DNA from 2 places in the Bariatricus sp. HCP28S3_A4 genome. Region 2 is predicted to be linked to the other one. Evidence: predicted binding sites of a transcription regulator. Region 2 holds the regulator's gene; the other holds the start of a gene.
The links. The regulator Rex, encoded in region 2, represses fermentation and respiration genes when NADH is low (regulators of the CRP and FNR family bind a similar motif). The targets are predictions, from matches to a motif close to ATTGTTAANTANTTAACAAT.

Region 1 (10,663 bases), on a different contig from region 2:
TCAAGTGGGTGGAATTTCATGTGACATCAGAGGCAATGAAGCAGGCATATCAATATGATTTGGATACATATGACGGCGATGTTCACCTGAACTGGGTCGATCTTCTTGCATACCTGGGAGCAAAATACGGGGGAGATTTCTCCCGCTACCGAAGCTCGGATCTTGCCGAAACGGCTGAAAAGCTGCAGATGGGTGAGTTATCGGTGAAAGAACTGGAAGACACGATGGAGTACTTTGCATATTACCGTGAAGCTTATGGGGCGGTTCTGGACGGGATGGTGGGAGAGTACCGTCTGGAACAGTCCGATGGGAGTATGAAAAGTTTTTATGGGCTCAAGGCATTTAACCCGATCGCGAAAGGATTTCCATATTCGGATTATGACGATTTCGGAGTTTCCAGAAGCTACGGATACCGCAGAAATCATCTGGGACATGATATGATGGGACAGGTGGGGACACCGGTTATAGCAGTAGAATCCGGCGTGATTTCAGCGCTCGGATGGAACCAGTATGGCGGCTGGAGGATCGGAATCGACAGTTTTGATAAAAAGAGATATTACTATTACGCACATCTAAGGCAGAACCGTCCGTATGCCGAAGGGCTGAAAGAAGGAGATGTGGTGCAGGCGGGGGATGTGATCGGCTATCTCGGCCGCACCGGATACAGCTCGGAAGAAAATGTCAACAATATTGATGAATATCATCTTCATTTTGGGCTGCAGCTTATTTTTGACGAATCACAGAGAGAAGGAAATCATGAGATCTGGGTCAGCGGATATGAACTTGTGCGGTTCCTCTCCATGAACCGCTCGGAAGCGGTCAGAAATGACGCGACAAAAGAATGGACGAGAAAATATGCTTTCGTTGATCCGGCTGCAGAAGCGTATCTGAAGGAGAATCAGAAGACACATAGTGAATAAATATTAAGAGGTGCAGGGGTTATCCCTGCACCTCTTGAATTCCGGAAATATCCGAATCAATCATCATGGAATAGTTGGTATAATACACCACGAATCCCGGTTTACTTCCATTTGGTTTTTTGACATGTTTTTTCTCCACATAGTCGATCTCCACCTTTTCGGATTTCGCATTCTTGGAGTAATGGGCAGCCAGGCGGGCCGCCTCCTCGAAAGTGCGGTCCGGCATTTCGTCTCCGCCGGTCTTTACGATAACGTGGGAGCCGGGCGCTCCTTTGGCGTGGAACCACCAGTCGTTCCCTGTGGCAAAGTGGAAAGTCAGTTCATCGTTCTGGAGATTATTCTTCCCGACATACATGTGATAGCCGTCCGAAGAAATATAGTGGAGTGGCTTACTGGTGATCTTGACTTTCTTTTTGGTAAATTTGCGCCGGATGTATCCGGTAGAGACCAGCTCTTCCTTGAGCTGCGTCAGGTCGTCCTCCCCGCGTGCCATTTCCAGTGCATTTACGATGGATTCCAGATAGGTGATCTCGTCGTGAGTCTCCTGAATCAGACCGGTCAGTGCTTCATAGGTCCTCTTCTGCTTGTTGTATTTCTCAAAATAGCGGGCTGCATTTTCCTGTGGAGTTTTCTGCGGATCCAGCGGAATCGTAACCATTTCATTGGTGTAATAGTTGAGCGCTTCCAGCTTCTTAGCGCCTTCCTTCAAATTGTAGCCGTAGGTATGGATCAGTTCCCCGTAAACTTTGAATTTGTCCCGGTTCTGTGTGTCCCGTAACTGGCGCTGCTGCAGATCGTATTTCTTCCGGTTCCGTTCCAGAGCCGTCTGGACCACGCGCCTTAGATCCGACGATTTCTGGCGGATCCGGGTGATCGTGTCGCGGGAAGCATAATAGGTCCGTATCACCTCGGAAATAGAGTCGAAGGTCCGGACACGGTAATTTTCCAGATGAGTAAGCGGGATGGATGAAAATTCCACCGGGTCATCTCCTTCATAATAAATCTGAGGGGAGAAATCTCCGTTTGCCACCTGCTCGAAGAAATAGGTGAACTGACGGTACAGATGTGCCAGCACATCCTCGGAGAGTTCCCGTGGTGGGAGCGCAGAGTCAACACCCGCAAGATGGCAGATCTCCTCGGCAGCGACCGGGCTGACGCCGGTAAAACTGTTATAGATCGCCTTTGCGAGAGGCATCGGTTTGGAAATAAGTCCGTCACGGAACACCGATTCCGTTACATCCAGCGGATCCAGCTTGCTCATCGTGTCAGGGATAAAATAGTCTCTTCCGGGAAGGACTTCACGCACAGAACTCATCTGGGCGGAGACATGCTTGATACTGTCCAGGATCATGCCCTTGTCATTACAGAAAATGATGTTGCTGTGTTTGCCCATGATTTCTACGATCAGCGTCTTCCTGCAAAGGTCACCCATCTCATCCAGATGCTCAATATCGAAATGGATGATCCGTTCCAGCTTCGGCTGACTGATCGACACGATCCTTCCGTTTCCTACATATTTTCTGAGCAGCATACAGAAATTCGGTGCCGTCATGGGACTTGGTTTATTTTCTTCCGTCAGATAGATCAGAGGAAGGGAGGCGCTTGCGGAAATGCAGAGCCTTTTCTGTCCTTTCGGAGTCTTGATTGTGAGCAGAAGCTCGTCGGTTTCCGGCTGGGCGATTTTATAGATTCTTCCGTCTAAAATGGTTTGATTCAGTTCTTTTACTATATTTGCGATTGTAATGCCGTCAAAAGCCATAGTTACACCTCGTTTTGAAGTTTTAAAGGATCATAAGGTAAAGACCGGTGCGGGTGGAAAATGAACCGCCCGGATTATGACCCTTGTACCATCATACCATGCTCCCGCGTGATTTGCAAATGTACGGGGAACGGTTCTGCATAGTTATAAAGAAACTCGGATGAGCGGCTGAACTGACTTAGAAAGGTTGACATGCCAAAGGGGAAAGGGCTATAATATAACGTAGCAAAATTTGGTCGCAGAGCGGCCGGTAAGAAGAGGGAAAATCAGATGATAAAGAGTATGACAGGTTTCGGACGCTGTGAGGTATCCGAGGCAGAACGCAAGTTTACGGTAGAAATGAAAGGAGTCAATCATCGTTATCTGGACGTGGGAATCCGGATGCCGAAAAAGCTGAACTTCTTCGAGACATCGATCCGCAACTTATTGAAGAAATATATCCAGCGCGGCAAGGTGGATCTGTTTATTACATATGAAGATATGTCAGAGGCTCAAGTTACTTTAAAATATAATCAGAAGCTGGCAAGTGAATATATGGACTATTTCAAAAAGATGGAAGAGGATTTTCATCTGGACAATGACATCCGTGTATCTACACTTTCCAGATGTCCGGAAGTGCTCACAATGGAAGAACAGGTCGTGGATGAAGAGGAGCTCTGGAACGGACTTTCCAAGGCGCTGGAGGGAGCCTGCAGACAGTTTGTTGAGACGAGAACGGCAGAGGGCGAGAATCTGAAGAAGGATATCATCGCAAAACTGGACGGTATGCTGGAGACGGTGGCATGCATCGAAGAACGTTCGCCGCAGATCGTGGCGGAATACCGTGAGAAGCTGGAGACGAAGGTGAAGGAGCTTCTCGCAGATACACAGATGGATGAGGGGAGAATCGCGGCAGAGGTCGTGATCTTTGCGGATAAAATCTGTACGGATGAAGAAGTAGTCCGCCTGAAGAGCCATATCAAGCATATGAAAGAAACGCTGGAATCTGCAGATGGAATCGGACGCAAGCTGGATTTCATTGCCCAGGAGATGAACCGGGAGGCAAATACCATACTTTCCAAGGCAAATGACCTGGAAGTTTCCAATCATGCCATTGATCTGAAGACTGAGATTGAGAAGGTTCGGGAACAGATTCAGAATATTGAATAAAAGCTTTGAAAAATCTTCGATTTTATGGTAAAATAAATATTTGCTTATATAGAAAATGGCAGGAGAGCTGATTATGAGTAAAAAAAAGGGAATACTTATTGTAGTTTCCGGTTTTTCCGGTGCCGGAAAAGGAACGCTGATGAAGAGACTGCTGGAAGATTATGATGATTATGCACTTTCTGTTTCGGCAACTACCAGAAGTCCCCGTCCGGGAGAAGAAGACGGAAGAGAATATTTTTTCAAGTCCGTTGAGGAATTTGAAAAAATGATTGCACAGGATGAGTTGATCGAGTATGCTAAATATGTTAACAACTACTATGGTACGCCGAAAGAATATGTGATGCAGCAGCTTGAAGAAGGGAAAGATGTGATCCTTGAGATCGAGATCCAGGGAGCACTGAAGGTTAAGGAGAAGTATCCGGACACCCTGCTTCTGTTCGTCACACCGCCGGGAGCCAGGGAATTGAAAGAGCGTCTGGTTGGAAGAGGTACGGAGACCATGGAAGTGATCGAAAGCCGGATGAAGCGTGCGGTGGAGGAGTCGGAAGGCATGGATCAGTACGATTACTTGGTCATCAATGATGACCTTGACACCTGCGTGAAGGAAATGCACCGGATCATCCGTGCGGAACATGATCGCGTATGCCGGAATGAAGAATTTATCGGCAGGATCAGAAAAGAACTGGAAGAATTATAAAGTTCGGGATGCAGATAAGATACGAAGAGAGACTGAAAGGAGCAGAATTTATGTTACATCCATCTTATAGCGATTTGATGAAAGTAGTAAACCAGGATGTGGAAGAGGGAGCAACCAAGATCGTTAACAGCCGTTATTCCATCGTGCTTGCCACTGCAAAGCGTGCAAGACAGCTGATCGACGGTGAGATGCCTCTTGTTGACACGAAGCCGGGCGAGAAGCCGCTTTCCATTGCAATCGATGAGCTGAACAACGCAAAGCTGAAGATCATTGCAGAGGATACGGAAGAGTAAAAAGAACGATGCAGCAAGTACGCCGGGGCGTACTTGAATCCCAAGGCAGAAGCAGGCGACTGTGTCTGCCTTGCTGAGCTTTATTTGGGAAGAGAATAAGGCGACAGGAGCTGCCTTTGGCGGCTTGGAAATTATTGATACGAGGAGAACATGCCATGAACATTTTATTTGTTTCACTGGGCTGCGATAAGAATCTGGTGGATACGGAAGTGATGCTGGGACTTCTGGCAAAGAAGGGGCATCAGATGATCGATGATGAGACGCAGGCGGATATTGTGATCGTTAATACCTGCTGTTTTATCCACGATGCCAAGGAAGAGAGTATTCAGACTATTCTGGAAATGGCTCAGCTTAAAGAGACGGCTGTCCTTAAGAAACTGATCGTGACAGGCTGTCTGGCACAACGTTATAAAGAGGAGATCCTGGAGGAAATCCCGGAAGTGGATGCGGTGCTCGGAACCACATCCTACGATGAGATCGCGGAAGTGATCGACGGACTGTTCAGTGACAGCCCGATGGAACGGGCGGATGCCAGAATGATCATGAAGGATGTGGATTATCTTCCCGAGACGCAAAAGGGAAGGCTGGTTACGACCGGCGGACATTTTGCCTATCTGAAGATCGCGGAAGGGTGCGATAAGCATTGCACGTACTGTATCATTCCGAAGATCCGCGGAAATTTCCGCAGTGTACCGATGGAGGAACTGATCGATGAGGCAAAAGAGCTTGCCGATCAGGGGGTTAAAGAACTGATTCTGGTAGCCCAGGAGACCACCCTTTACGGCAAAGACATTTACGGAGAGAAGTCGCTCCCGCGTCTTTTGAAAGCGCTCTGTAAGATTCAGGGACTTCGGTGGATTCGCATTCTCTACTGTTATCCGGAGGAAATCACGGATGAGCTGATCCAGGTAATCAAGGAAGAACCCAAGATCTGCCATTATCTGGATCTTCCGATCCAGCATGCAAGCGATGCAATCCTGAAGCGGATGGGAAGAAAAACATCGAAGGAACAGCTCATTTCCATTATCGGAAAACTTCGGGAAGAGATTCCGGACATCACTCTTCGGACAACGTTGATCACGGGATTCCCGGGAGAGACGGACGAACAGCATGAAGAGCTGATGGATTTTGTGGATCAGATGGAATTCGAACGCCTGGGTGTCTTTACTTACTCACCGGAGGAGGATACGCCGGCAGCCGAGATGCCGGATCAGATTTCAGAAGAAATCAAGCAGGATCGTCAGGCTGAATTGATGGAGCTTCAGCAGGACATCGTGTTCGATCGGAATGAAGATCTGATCGGAGAAGAAATGCTCGTCATGATCGAGGGAAAGGTAGCCGATGAGAACGCGTATGTGGGAAGAACCTACCGCGATGCGCCGAACGTGGACGGACTGATCTTTGTAAATACAGATGAGGAACTGGTTTCCGGGGATTTCGCGAAAGTGAAAGTGACCGGGGCTATGGATTATGATTTGATAGGAGAATTATTATGAATTTACCAAATAAACTGACTGTACTTCGTGTGGTTATGATTCCGTTTTTTGTGGCATTTTTGCTGTTTGACATCACAGGCGCGGCAGATAAATGGATCGCACTTGCCATTTTCTGTGCGGCCAGCCTGACAGATATGCTGGATGGAAAGATCGCGAGAAAATACAATCTGGTGACGAATTTCGGAAAGTTTATGGATCCGCTTGCAGATAAGCTTCTGGTGTGTACCGCGATGATCTGTCTGGTTTCCATGGACAAGTTGAACGTGATCGTCGTTCTGGTTATTATTGCAAGAGAATTTATCATCAGCGGGTTCCGGCTGGTGGCTTCCGACAACGGAATCGTCATTGCGGCGAGTTACTGGGGCAAATTTAAAACGGTGTCCCAGATGGCGATGGTCATCGTGTTGATTATGGATCTGGGAGGCGTGTTCGAAATGATCGGCAATGTGCTTGTCTGGGTGGCACTGATTCTGACCGTTGTATCACTGGTGGATTATATAGCGAAGAACAAGCAGGTATTGACACAGGGAGGCATGTAACATGGTTGTGGAACTGATTTCCGTAGGAACTGAAATTTTACTTGGAAATATTGTAAATACGAATGCGGCTTACCTAGCAGAGAAATGCGCTCTGCTAGGTTGTTCTTTATATCATCAGACGGTGGTGGGCGATAATGAGGAGCGTATGGAGGACGCGATACGTCAGGCACTTGACCGCTCGGATATCGTGATCCTGACAGGGGGACTTGGACCTACGAAGGATGATTTGACGAAAGAAGTGACTGCACGTGTATTCGGAAGAGAACTGTATCTGGATGAGCATTCTAAAGAGCGGATCGAAGCGTATTTCGGTCGGATAGGGAGCAGCCGGATTACGGAGAACAACTGGAAACAGGCGTTGGTTCCGGAAGGCGCGATCGTGATCGATAACCATAACGGCACCGCTCCTGGACTGATCATTGAAGATCCGGAAAAGGGAAAGACAGCGATTCTGATTCCGGGACCACCGAATGAGATGAAACCCATGTTCGAACAGGACATTGCTCCGTACCTGAATAAACTGCAACCGGAAGGAATTTATTCTCATATGGTGAAAATATGTGGTATCGGAGAGAGCCGGGCCGAAACGATGGTGGCGGATCTCATGGACGCACAGACGAATCCGACGCTGGCACCTTATGCAAAGACGGGAGAAGTTCATTTCCGGGTGACTGCGAAGGCGAAATCCGAGGAAGAGGCAGAAGAGCTCATGAAGCCGATGATCGAGGAAATGTATCGACGCTTCGGCGATGCGGTGTATACGATCAATGAGCAGGAGACACTGGAAGAGAATCTTGTGGCACTTTTGAAAGAAAAGGGCATGACACTTTCGACCGCAGAATCCTGTACCGGGGGCAAGCTGGCCGGACGGCTTCTGAATGCGGCCGGAGCTTCTGAGGTGTTCAATGAAGGGTATATTACTTATGCAAATGCATCCAAGGAAAAGATTCTGGGTGTGAAGCATGAGACACTGGAAGAATTCGGCGCGGTAAGTGCACAGACAGCCGAAGAAATGGCGCGAGGTGCGGCAAAGGCAGCAGAGGCTGATGCTGCTCTGAGTGTGACCGGAATCGCGGGACCGGGCGGCGGGACCAAGGAAAAGCCGGTCGGACTGGTCTATATCGGATGTGCGGTGAACGGACGCGTGACGACCCGGGAATGTCATTTCACCGGAAACCGGGAGAAAAATCGGGATTATGCGGTTGTGCGGGCGCTTACACTTTTGAGGGAGGAATTGCTGGCGGCAGGACAGCAGCAGAAATAACATAAAGAGGTAAAGCGTATGATAATTAAAAGACTGGAAAATGAGGAAATACTGGAAGGACTGCATCTGGTATGGGATGTGTTTGCTGCTGATATTGCACCGACGTATTCGAGGGAAGGTGTAGAAGAATTTCAGAAATTTATTAAATATGAGAATTTTATGCCGAAGGTGCAGAGCGGACAACTGATTGTGTTCGGAGCAATGGAAGGACAGGAGCTCTGCGGAGTCGGTGCTGTGCAGACTGACGGGCACATTGCGCTTCTGTTTGTCGGGAAGAACTGGCAGAGACGGGGAATCGGAAGGCTGCTCTTTGTTGCCCTGCAGCAGTTCTGTATTGTGGCATTTGGAATAACGAAGATGACGGTTCATGCGGCGCCTCAGGCCGAAGGATTTTACAGGCGGCTTGGATTCCATGAAGTGGCTCCGGAGCAGGTGAAAAACCAAGTCCGTTACGTTCCGATGGAAAGAGCGATGAGTGCGGAAGAAATCCGGCTTCAGAAAAAAGCAAAACGCAGAGGAAAATTCCTGATGCTGGCTATCCTGGCTCTTGTGGTACTTCTGGGAATAGGTGTCGGAACGACAGCGTATAGAGTATTTACGATGGTTCAGGATGGAATTATGGATGGCGGAGGAATGAAAAATCCATTCCTAAGCGATGGGGGGCAAACGGATCAAACGGAGAAAGAGACGAAAAAAGAGACCGGGGAAGGAATTGATGGAATCGAATGTTACCAGGCGGAGAACCTGCCCTACACGATTACGGAGGAGTCTTATTCTTATGAATCCTCGAAAAGTGAGGGAAGCATCACATCCCAGTTTGATGTGAAGTATCCGCAGATCCAGGGGCTGGAAGGAGAACAGATTGCGAAGGTCAATGAGGAACTGAAAAACTGTGCGATGAGTACGGTCAATGCGCTGTATCTTAAGGCCAGCGATGATATGAAAGCGGCGGTGATGAAAGAAGACTCTCCGATCCTCGCAAGTAAGGTGACTTATCGTGTGACATACGCGGGAGAAGATTTTATCAGCGTAGTCTTCTCGGATGATTATTATGCAGGAAACAAAAATGCAAGATATCAGGATCTAAGAACGAGAAACATCCGCCTGTCAGACGGAAAAATCTATGAAACGAGTGAAATCATCAATGTAGATACGGAATTTATAAAAGAATGGAAGAAACGGATGAAAGAAGAAGCACCGAATTCGATCGTAGTAGATGCGCTGAAGACGTCACAGTATCGGAAAATCCTGAGCGGAGAGATCCTTGATAACCGTTATTATGACAATTTCTTCGTAGACAAGGACGGTATTGAAATCGGTATGACCTATCATTATCGGGATGATGAACAGCAGAAGGAAGAGCGTGGCTGGATCACCGCACCATTTACAATGGAGGAGATAAAAGCCTACAAAACAGACAGTGATTTTTGGAATCTTTGTACAAACTAATGATTGACGAATGTCGAAAATTATGCGAAAATAAAGACATATATGGGGTGTTAAAAATATGTCAAACACACTATAGGAAGAAATCATTTACATTTGAAAGGAGTTTTAACATGATTTATTCACATGAAGTAGAAATGATGTGTCCGGTAGCTCAGGGTGCAAATCACGGACCGGCTCCGATTCCGGAAGAAGCGAAATGGGTTAAAGCAAAAGAAGTAAAGGATATTTCTGGTCTGACACACGGAATTGGCTGGTGTGCACCGCAGCAGGGAGCATGCAAACTAACTTTGAATGTTAAAGATGGTATTATCCAGGAAGCACTGGTTGAGACGATCGGATGTTCAGGAATGACTCATTCCGCAGCTATGGCATCTGAAATTCTTCCGGGCAAGACAATTCTGGAAGCACTGAATACAGACCTTGTATGTGATGCTATCAATACAGCAATGAGAGAGTTATTCTTACAGATCGTTTACGGAAGAACTCAGAGTGCATTCTCTGAAGACGGACTTCCGATCGGCGCAGGTCTGGAAGACCTTGGTAAAGGACTTCGTTCTCAGGTTGGTACAATGTATGGAACACTTGCAAAAGGTCCTCGTTATCTTGAAATGGCAGAAGGATATGTTACAGGTATCGCACTGGACGAGCATGATGAGATCATCGGTTACAAATTCGTAAGCCTTGGCAAATTCACAGATTTCATCAAAGGCGGAGACGAACCAAACGTAGCATGGGAGAAAGCTCAGGGACAGTATGGTCGTGTAGCTGACGCTGTTAAGATCATCGACCCACGTAAAGCTTAATCATTAGTGTCGCCTTAAGAATTGGTGCCGCTTGTACATATCAGGTAACTTAAAATAAATCAGGAGGACAAGTAAATGGCTTTATTTGAATCATATGAAAGAAGAATTGATAAAATCAATGAAGTATTAAACAGCTATGGCATTGCTTCTTTGGAAGAAGCAGAAAAGATTACAAAGGATGCCGGACTTGATGTTTATAATCAGGTTAAGGCTATTCAGCCGATCTGTTTTGAAAATGCATGCTGGGCATATATCACAGGTGCAGCAATCGCAATTAAGAAAAATGTTGACACA
Region 2 (10,663 bases):
ACAAGAAGTATTCCCATCTTTCATCAGAAGTATTCCATGCATACTTTTCATTCTTATAATATTCTATTCAAAATAATCTATCTGCCTTACTACCTCTCCGCCGCGAATATATTCCCGGGGAACACGTTTATTGATGTCACAGACAAATTCATAATTAAACCTTCCGGATAATTCACTTAACGTTTCAACCGGAAGATACACCCCTTCATTTTCACCAATCAGGGTAACCTTATCTTCAAACTTCACATCGGGAATATCTGTCACGTCAACCATGAACTGGTCCATGCAGACTCTTCCAACGATCGGCGCTTTCTTCCCATGAATCAAAACATATCCTTTATTGGACAGACTCCTGGGATACCCGTCACCGTACCCGGCCGGTACTGTTGCAATCTGCATTCTCCGATCCGCTACAAAGGTTCCACCATAGCTGACGGCAGTCCCTTTTTCAATCCATTTCAAATATGTGATATGGGAAATCAATTCCATAGCCGGTTTCAATGGAACCGAATCTTTTCTCACTTCCTCAGAAGGGTACATACCGTAAGTAGATATGCCCGCTCTCACAAGATTCAGATTCAATTCCGGCTGATCGATGATCGCAGCACTGTTTGATACATGAAGTAGTGGAAAATGGATACCCCTTTTCTCCAGTTCTTCTTTAACCCGGATATATGAAGTAAATTGCTGATCTGTGATCTCCTTATTTTTCTCATCAGCCCGCGAAAAATGTGTAAACATTCCTTCCAGCTCTACACATGGAAGATGACTGATCTTTTCGATTGCGTTCACGCTTACGTCATCCGGCGCAAATCCGAGTCTGGACATTCCGGTATCAATCTTAATATGAAAGATTGCATTCATTCCCAGTTCTTCTGCTTTTGCCGATGCCAGAGCTGCCAGTTCACCGTCATAGACCGTCATACGGATCTGATGCCGAATCATCGCTTCCATCTGATCCGGGAAAATGCATCCGAGGCAAAGAATCGGTTTTCCAATCCCAGCTTTTCGAAGTAGGATCCCTTCTTCCAATGTTGCCACAGCATATCCCCATACGTACTCCACATCTTCTAACATTTCTGCAATCGGTACGGCACCATGTCCGTATCCGTCCGTTTTCACGACAACGATCATCCGCGCATCGTTTTTAATATTACGATACATCATTTGCATGTTATACATTACTGCATCAAGATCGATCACTGCACGCAGTCTGTTATATGTCTTCATTTCAAGTTTTCCTCCAAAGTTTTTAGTGTTCTGCCAAGCCCCCGGATGAGATCTTCAGCAAGCACACTGTAGGATCCACATTCTTCTCTTGCCGTATCTCCGGCAAGGCCGTGCAGATATACTCCCAACACAGCCGCGTCAAAAGTCGGGAGGTTCTGAGCCATCAGGCCTGCAATCGTTCCTGCCAGCACGTCACCGGAACCGGCCTTCGCCATTGCTGCATTTCCGGATGAATTCAGAAACGTCGGATGTCCGCAAGCTGCGACGAGTGTTCTGCTGTCTTTCATGGCACAAACGACCTGCATTTTTTCAACAAACTCACGTAGAAGAGCGTTCCTATGATTCTTTAGTTCTGCAACAGGATATCCTGTCAATCTTGACATTTCTTTCATATGAGGTGTCAGCACATACTGTTCTTTCTGGCGCGCCCATTTTCTTCGCTCTTCTTCGGTAAATTCCGCAAGAAGATTGAGACCGTCCGCATCAATCACACACGGCTTCCGGTTCATTTCCAGCGTCATTTTAAAAAGTCTCCGCGAATACTCTGAAATTCCAAGTCCGCATCCGATGCAAACCACATCTGCCCATTGAAGCAGATCTGGAAGTTCCCGGAAACAATCTAAGGCCATCTCATCATAAGTCGTGATAATAGCTTCCGGCAGAAGCTGCTGAAGAATCTGTCTGTTGGATTCTTCCGTGTATATCCGTACAAGGCCTGCGCCTACCATGTACGCCGCATGGGCACTTAAGTACGCTGCCCCCGACATTCCCCTACTTCCGGCAATAAGAAGAACCCTTCCATAGCTTCCTTTATTGGAATCCGGCTTTCTCTCCGGCATCCTGGAAATCACATCCTGTTTTTCCAGCATAAAATAAAGATCGTCCCGGTTTTCAAAGCCCGGATCCGTAATGCCGATATCCTTTACCAGTACTTTCCCCGCATACTCGGAACCCGGAAAGAAAACCTGACCTGCCTTAGCGTATGCAAACGTGACTGTCAAATCAGCCCGGAACGCACATCCCAGTACTTCCCCGGTGTCAGCGGAAATTCCGGACGGAGTATCAATCGCAACTTTGTATCCCTGATACCGGTTCATTTGTTCAATCACATTCTGGTAATGTCCTTCGATATTTCGGCAAAGCCCGATTCCAAATACGGCATCTATAATAACACTATATTCCTTCTCCGGTAAAGTGTTTCCTACAGACACGCCCAGATTTTCCAGAATATGCATCTGCTGCTTCGTTTCTTCACTCCTGGATTCCAATTTTCCGGCAAAACACACATCGACCCTTTTTCCTTCTTCGGCAAGCAGTCTTGCCACCGCGAATCCGTCTCCACCGTTGTTGCCGGAGCCGCATACCACCAGTGCATAGGACAGATCAATCTGCTCTTCTTTCATTGCAGCCATACACTGAAGCGCCGCACGTTCCATCAGTACCAGCGAAGGAATCCCGATCTCATGAATCATTCTTCCGTCCGCCGCTTTCATCTGTTCAGCTGTCAATATATATTTCATATTCTCACCTTCCAATACGCAATAAAGAGCCCCGCAGCCGGAACTCTTCTCTCATTACGCCGATTCAGGCAAAATGTGTGTAACACATTCTGTCGAATTATGAATTATCTGTATGTTCCATATTATAACGTGTTATATTGTATGAAAGTCTCATCAGACTCTCCGATAAATGCACGTTCTCAACAATAATATTATCCGGAAGATTCAAATCTGTATGTGCAAAATTCCAGATCGCCCGCACACCATTATCAACCAGAACATTCGCAACATCTATGGCTCTTGTCTTCGGAATCGCAAGTACTCCGATTTCAATATCATTCTTCTGAATAAAATCACTCAGTTCATCCATCATCCGGATCTCCACACCGCGGATCGTAATTCCCACAAGTCGTGGATTCACGTCAAATAATCCTTTTAATACAAAACCTCTTTTTTCAAATGCTGCATAATTAGCCAGTGCCTGTCCAAGATTACCGGCACCGATAATGACCATGTTATGTTGGTTGTCCAGTCCCAGAATTTTCCCTATTTCCGTATATAAGTATTTTACATTATACCCGTATCCCTGTTGTCCAAATCCACCAAAATTATTAAGGTCCTGACGAATCTGGGATGCAGTTACTTTCATTCTCTTGCTCAAATCGTTGGAGGATATTCGTTCCACACCGTGTTCCAGCAATTCGCCAAGATAACGATAGTATCTCGGAAGTCTTCTGATTACTGCCTGAGATATTTCTCTTTCTTCCACCTGACATCCACCTTCCATTCTTATTCTAAATTTCATTATATAAAAATGACATAAAAAAGTCAAACTTAATAGTTGTTTTTTATTGTATTTCCGATATAATGAGGTAGACAGTACCTATTTCTACAGTATAAGGAGGTTTGAAAATGATACTGGCATGCCACAATTTAACGAAATCCTTTGGGGAGCAGGTTATTGTGAATAAAGGCTCCTTTCATATAGAAGACCGTGAGAAAGCGGCGCTGGTCGGTCTGAACGGCGCCGGGAAATCCACAATTTTGAAAATGATCGTCGGTGAATTGAATAGTGATGACGGTGATGTAATTCTTACCAAAGGAAAAACAATGGGCTATCTTGCCCAGCACCAGGACCTGATGAGCGGGAATACCATTTACGAAGAAGTCCGCACCGCCAAATCTGAGATTATCGAAATGGAACGTCAGATTCGTGCACTGGAACTGGAAATCAGTACGCTGACCGGTGACGCACTTCAGATGAAACTTGACACTTATCATAGACTTACCGCTGCATTTGAACGTGCTGACGGCTATTCTTATAAAAGCGAACTGGTCGGTGTTCTTAAAGGCCTTGGGTTTACTGAGGATGAATTTCAGAAACCGGTGGACGCCCTTTCCGGCGGCCAGAAGACACGTGTTTCCCTCGGCAAACTTCTGCTGACGAAACCGGATATTTTGCTGCTGGATGAGCCTACCAATCACTTGGATATGAATTCAATCGCATGGCTTGAGAACTACCTGCTGAATTACTCCGGTGCAGTGCTCATCGTCTCCCACGACCGTTATTTTTTGAATCGTGTCGTAACGAAAGTGCTGGAGATTGAAAACGGTACACTGATGACATATATGGGAAATTATTCAGATTATGCCCAGAAGAAACAGCAGCTCAGAGACGCAAGGCTGAAAGAATATCTGAATCAGCAACGGGAAATCAAGCATCAGGAGGCAGTCATCGAAAAGCTTCGTTCCTTCAACCGGGAGAAATCAATCCGACGTGCGGAAAGCCGGGAAAAGCTGTTAAACAAAATCACACCTGTTGAAAAACCGGTTGAGCTGAATACCGATATTCATTTAAGCCTGGAGCCTTCCTGTGTGAGCGGGAACGACGTGCTTCGCGTTGAAGGCCTTGGAAAATCATTTGCTCCCCAGGTCCTTTTTCAGGATGTCAGCTTCGAGATTAAGCGAGGTGAACATGTAGCCATCGTAGGTGATAACGGAACAGGGAAAACGACACTGCTTAAGATTTTGAACAATGTGATCGCGGCGGATTCGGGAAGCTTTACACTGGGAACCAATGTACATATCGGTTACTACGATCAGGAACATCACGTACTTCACATGGAAAAAACGATCTTTGAAGAGATCTCCGATGATTATCCGACACTTACGAATACACAGATCCGGAATGTTCTAGCTGCATTTTTATTCACAGGCGATGATGTATTTAAGATGATCGGTGATTTGAGCGGCGGAGAACGCGGACGAGTATCTCTTGCAAAGCTGATGCTCTCCGAGGCGAACTTCCTGATTTTGGACGAGCCTACGAACCACCTGGACATCGCTTCGAAAGAAATTTTGGAAAATGCATTGAATGAGTACACCGGAACCGTACTTTATGTGTCCCATGACCGTTATTTCATCAACCAGACAGCCACGCGTATTCTTGACCTGGTGAACCATACTTTTGTAAATTATATTGGAAACTACGATTACTATCTCGAAAAGAAAGAGGAACTCACGACGGCATACGCCGGTGGCAATATTTCAGACAAGCAATCTACGAATGAAGGCACTTCTTCAATGTCCCAGTCCAAAATGAGCTGGCAGGAACAGAAAGAAGAACAAGCAAGAATCCGGAAGCGTCAGAACGAACTGAAAAAGACGGAAGAACGCATTACCCGGCTGGAAGAACGAAACCAGGAGATCGATACGCTTCTTATGCAGGAAGAAATCTATACCAATTCCGTCCGGTGTCAGGAACTGGCAAAGGAAAAGGCTGCAAATGAAGAAGAGCTGGAAGAACTCTATGAAAAATGGGAAGAGCTGGCTGAATAACTGTTAAAAACGCGCCTTATCGGCGCGTTTTTCCTGTTTTTATTTACAATCTCTCAGCGATCGCTTTGATAAAATCTTCGCTGTTCAATACAGTCGGATTTGGAAGCGTCGTGATCAGTGCAAGATCTTTAGTCATATTTCCGCTTTCAATTGTATCGATCGTTGCCTTTTCCAGCTTATCGGCAAAATCCATCAGCTCCTGATTTCCATCCATCTCACCACGTTTTCTGAGTGCCCCCGTCCATGCAAAGATCGTTGCCACGGAGTTAGTAGATGTTTCTTCTCCTTTCAGGTGCTTGTAATAGTGCCGCTGTACCGTTCCGTGTGCTGCCTCATATTCATAGTATCCTTCCGGAGATACCAGCACGGAAGTCATCATGGCCAGTGATCCGAATGCGGAAGAAACCATGTCACTCATCACATCACCGTCATAGTTCTTACATGCCCAGATATAACCGCCTTCAGACTTCATCACACGTGCTACGGCATCGTCGATCAGCGTATAGAAATACTCGATTCCGGCTTCTTCAAACTTCTCTTTGTAATCTGCATCAAAAATCTCCTGAAAAATATCTTTAAAGGTATGGTCGTATTTCTTGGAAATCGTATCTTTCGTTGCAAACCAGAGATCCTGTTTCGTATCCAGTGCATAGTTAAAACAGCTTCTTGCAAAACTCTCGATTGACTGATCAATATTATGCATGCCCTGAACAATTCCGGATCCGGTAAAATTATGAACCAGCTCTCTCGTCTCGGTTCCGTCCTCTGCGGTATAAACCAGTTCTACCTTTCCGGCACCCGGGATCTTCATTTCAGAACCTTTGTAAACATCCCCGTAAGCATGTCTTGCAATCGTGATCGGCTTTTTCCAGTTCTTTACACAAGGTTCAATTCCTTTTACAACGATGGGTGCACGGAATACAGTACCGTCAAGGATCGCACGAATGGTTCCATTCGGGCTCTTCCACATTTCTTTCAGATTATACTCTTTCACACGGGCTGCGTTCGGAGTGATCGTTGCACATTTTACTGCAACCTTATATTTCTTCGTTGCGATTGCAGAATCCACAGTAACCTGATCGTTTGTCTCGTCTCTGTGTTTCAGGCCCAGATCATAATATTCTGTCTTCAAATCAATATACGGAAGAAGAAGATGCTCCTTGATCATCTTCCACAGGATCCTTGTCATCTCATCTCCGTCCATCTCAACAATTGGTGTCGTCATCTGAATCTTGCTCATGCTTACTCTTCCTTTCTTTTGCCTGTTATTCCTGCTCAATATGAAGATTCTCCATAACATTCAGGATATGAATATGTGCCAGTTCTTCTGCACGGTCCGCATCTCCGGTCCGTAGTGCATTCAGGATCTCCCGGTGTTCTTCCAGAGATTTTTTTGCCCTGTCTTCTTTCTTCACGGATCGTTTTCTTGCCACCTGAACATATTTATGAAAATCAGAAAGAATATGTCTGAGTATCCGGCTCTGACTTGCGTCATAAAGAACCTCATGAAACTTTCCGTCAAGTTCTGCAAGCTGTTCGGCATTTCCACGATCCAAGTGGTATTCTGTAAGAAGCAGGACTTCTTCCATTTCCTGAATCTGCTCCTCTGAAATGTGCTCAGCCGCCCAACGTGCACATAGGCCTTCAAGCATGGAACGCGTCATATAGATATCATGCACGTCCTTCTCCGTAATGCCCGTCACATAGGCCCCTTTGTTCGGAATAATGTGAACCAGCCCCTCCAGCTCCAGCTGACGGAGTGCTTCCCGAACCGGCGTCCTGCTGACTCCAAGTTCCTTACCCAGTGTTGCTTCTCGTAATTCTTCATTTTCCTTAAATTTGCCTTTCAGAATGTCCTCGCGGATCTCCTGAAAAACCTGTCCCCTCAGTGAATATTTATCCATGATTCTGCTCCTGAAAACTATATTTTTTGTTGGGGTCAATATAAAATCTGACCCAAGTAAACCTGGCCCATTTTTGTATCATTGTATACAACGATACATTTATTGTCAATAGGCTAGATTATTTTTTCTGCTACATCCGTTTTTCATACTTCATCAATGTCTTGATGTATTTTACCAACTGCTGGTATCGCATTTCCATCGTCTGTGCATTTTCTGTAAAATCCATACTCTGCGCAGCGGCGGAAAGGAATTCATCTGTGAGTTCTGTTTTATATTTTTGAAGGAACCGCAGTTTTTCTTCGTTGCTGCTCAGATCAAGAAATCGCATGATCAGACTCTGTTCCTCCTCATCCGCCACTGCGGTCTCTTCCTCCAGTTCAAACCGATATTCCTGATCTGCATCCGGGAATTTTCTCTTATCGACCTGCTCCAGAAACATTTCCAAAGGTCGTGCAAATACCGGATGTTCTCCGTAAAGTCCTTCATAGACGACAAGCTCTTCTGCACGCTCTGTATGCTTTGCAATTGCAAGTACGCGATAACGATTCCCTTTAAAATGTCTGTAACACTCACCGACTTTCGGCATTCTGCCTTGTTTCATGATTCTCATCCCTTATCTAATAGAGTTTGGCACTGATTGTTTTAGGACGGAATCCTTCTCGCTCCAATGCCTGAATAATTCTGTTTTTGTGTTCCGTTCCAAATGCTTCCATGGTGACTCTGAGTTCAACGGCAGCATTTCGATTAATGCTGACAAACTGATTATGCTCCAGTTTAATTACATTTCCCTGTTCATCAGCAATTGTCTTTGCGACGCGCACAAGTTCACCCGGTTTATCCGGAAGAAGTACGGATACAGAAAAAATACGGTCTCTCTGAATCAATCCATGCTGTACGATGGATGACATGGTAATGACATCCATATTACCGCCGCTTAAGATACAAACAACCTTTTTGCCTGTCAGATCCATCTGTTTTAAAGCAGCCACAGAAAGAAGTCCTGAGTTTTCGACAACCATTTTGTGATTCTCGACCATATCAAGGAATGCACCGACCAGTTCATCATCTTCTACTGTAAGGATATCGTCTACATTTTCCATAACATACTGAAGCGTCTTTTCACCAACTGTTTTTACAGCGGTACCATCTGCGATCGTATTTGCGCTCGGAAGAGTCACAACATGGCCTGCCGCTACGGCCGCTTTCATACTGGCTGCTGCTGCCGGTTCCACACCGATCACTTTGATCTTAGGATTCAGCATTTTCGCAAGTGTAGAAATACCCGTGATCAGTCCGCCTCCGCCGATCGGCACAAAGATATAATCGACCGTCGGAAGTTCCTGCACGATTTCCATCGCGATCGTTCCCTGTCCTGTTGCAACATCAAGATCATCAAACGGATGAACAAATGTATAGCCGTGCTCCTCCGCCAGCTCATAAGCCTTTGCACAGGCATCATCATAGACATCTCCGTGAAGTATCACTTCCGCTCCGTAACTCTTGGTACGATTGACTTTGATGAGTGGGGTAACGGTCGGCATAACGATGGTAGCCTTACATCCAAAGGCTTTTGCGGCATATGCGACACCCTGTGCGTGGTTTCCTGCGGATGCAGCGATCAGTCCTCTGGCGCGTTCTTCCTCTGACAAGGTACTGATCTTATAATAAGCGCCTCTGAGCTTATAGGCACCTGTATACTGCATGTTTTCCGGTTTCAGATATACTTTAGCTCCGGTCTGTGCGCTTAAATGCTCACTGTAAACCAGTTTGGTAGGTTTGGTGACCCGTTTTACAATCTCGCTTGCTTCTTCAAATTTCTCTAACGTTAACATGTCTCTTCTCCTTCTTCTGTCGTAAATAAAGCGTTTACAAACTGATCTGAATCAAATTTCTGCAGATCATCAATGGATTCTCCCACTCCGATATATTTAACAGGTATTCCGAGTTCTGCCTGAATCGCAACGGCAATTCCTCCTTTTGCGGTACCGTCCATCTTCGTCAGAATGATACCGGTAATGTCTGCAACTTCACTGAATTCTCTGGCCTGTGCAAGTGCATTCTGACCGGTCGTTCCATCCAGCACGACCAGAGTCTCGCGGTACGCTTCCGGATATTCTCTCTCCAGCACACGATTGATCTTCTTCAGCTCTTCCATCAGATTCTTTTTATTATGAAGTCTTCCCGCCGTATCACACAGCAGTACGTCGGCCTTTCTCGCTTTAGCAGCCTGGACCGCATCATAAACGATGGCTGCCGGATCCGCTCCTTCCTGCCCGCCGATCAGATCGGCCCCGGAACGGTTTGCCCATTCTCTCAGCTGTTCACCGGCTGCCGCACGGAATGTATCTGCTGCCGCAAGGACAACTTTTTTGTTCTGGTCTCTCAGTTTTCCCGCTAGCTTTCCAATGGTTGTCGTCTTGCCAACCCCATTTACTCCAATCACCAGAACTACCGATGTTCTTTCTTCAAATTCATAAGCCGTCTCTCCTACATACATCTGTTCTTTGATGCTGTCGATCAGAAGCTGCTTACATGCGATCGGCTCTTTGATGTGCTGCTCTTTAACTTTTTTGCGCAGATCCTCAAGAATCGCATAAGTGGCCTTTACTCCCAGATCTCCCATGATCAGAATTTCTTCCAGCTCTTCATAAAAGTCTTCGTCAATATTGGTAAATCCGTGGAAAATACTGTCAATGCCCGATACAATATTGTTTCTGGTCTTAGTAAGCCCGGACACAAGTCGTTTAAAAAATCCCATTTTCTCTTCAGCCATATAATGCCTCCCATTCTACTGATCCAGTTCATTTTCCAGAAGATCGACAGACACAAGCGTAGACACGCCTTTCTCCTGCATGGTAATACCGTAGAGGCGGTCTGCCGCCGTCATGGTACCTCTACGATGCGTGATCACAATGAACTGTGTATATTTTGTAAGTTTATGTAAATACTGTGCAAATCTGGTTACATTGGAATCATCCAGTGCTGCTTCGATCTCATCCAGCAGACAGAAGGGCGATGGTTTCAGATTCTGGATCGCAAAAAGCAGCGCAATCGCGGTCAACGCCTTCTCTCCACCGGAAAGCTGCATCATATTCTGCAGTTTCTTGCCCGGTGGCTGTGCGATGATCCGGATGCCCGCTTCCAGAACATCTTCATCCTCCATCAGCTCCAGTGTACCCTTTCCTCCACCAA

Region 1: a site for Rex is predicted at 9,613-9,632, ahead of ACTNBF_RS02090 (iron-sulfur cluster assembly scaffold protein). Genes of this name have one in related genera too.

The regions. Positions count from the first base shown of each region.
Region 1 is NZ_JBQHSE010000003.1:22,004-32,666, reverse strand. It holds gene ACTNBF_RS02135 (M23 family metallopeptidase) at 1-920, shown strand, start outside; gene ACTNBF_RS02130 (Rqc2 family fibronectin-binding protein) at 940-2,679, opposite strand; gene ACTNBF_RS02125 (YicC/YloC family endoribonuclease) at 2,950-3,828, shown strand; gene gmk (guanylate kinase) at 3,902-4,525, shown strand; gene rpoZ (DNA-directed RNA polymerase subunit omega) at 4,576-4,818, shown strand; gene rimO (30S ribosomal protein S12 methylthiotransferase RimO) at 4,974-6,314, shown strand; gene pgsA (CDP-diacylglycerol--glycerol-3-phosphate 3-phosphatidyltransferase) at 6,311-6,853, shown strand; gene ACTNBF_RS02100 (competence/damage-inducible protein A) at 6,855-8,117, shown strand; gene ACTNBF_RS02095 (GNAT family N-acetyltransferase) at 8,136-9,566, shown strand; gene ACTNBF_RS02090 (iron-sulfur cluster assembly scaffold protein) at 9,677-10,369, shown strand; gene ACTNBF_RS02085 (GGGtGRT protein) at 10,445-10,663, shown strand, end outside.
Region 2 is NZ_JBQHSE010000013.1:42,199-52,861, forward strand. It holds gene alr (alanine racemase) at 64-1,230, opposite strand; gene ACTNBF_RS08460 (NAD(P)H-hydrate dehydratase) at 1,227-2,750, opposite strand; gene ACTNBF_RS08465 (redox-sensing transcriptional repressor Rex) at 2,848-3,498, opposite strand; gene ACTNBF_RS08470 (ABC-F family ATP-binding cassette domain-containing protein) at 3,642-5,567, shown strand; gene ACTNBF_RS08475 (NADP-dependent isocitrate dehydrogenase) at 5,611-6,807, opposite strand; gene ACTNBF_RS08480 (GntR family transcriptional regulator) at 6,833-7,471, opposite strand; gene ACTNBF_RS08485 (DUF1653 domain-containing protein) at 7,602-8,072, opposite strand; gene ilvA (threonine ammonia-lyase) at 8,089-9,303, opposite strand; gene ftsY (signal recognition particle-docking protein FtsY) at 9,297-10,244, opposite strand; gene smc (chromosome segregation protein SMC) at 10,260-10,663, opposite strand, start outside.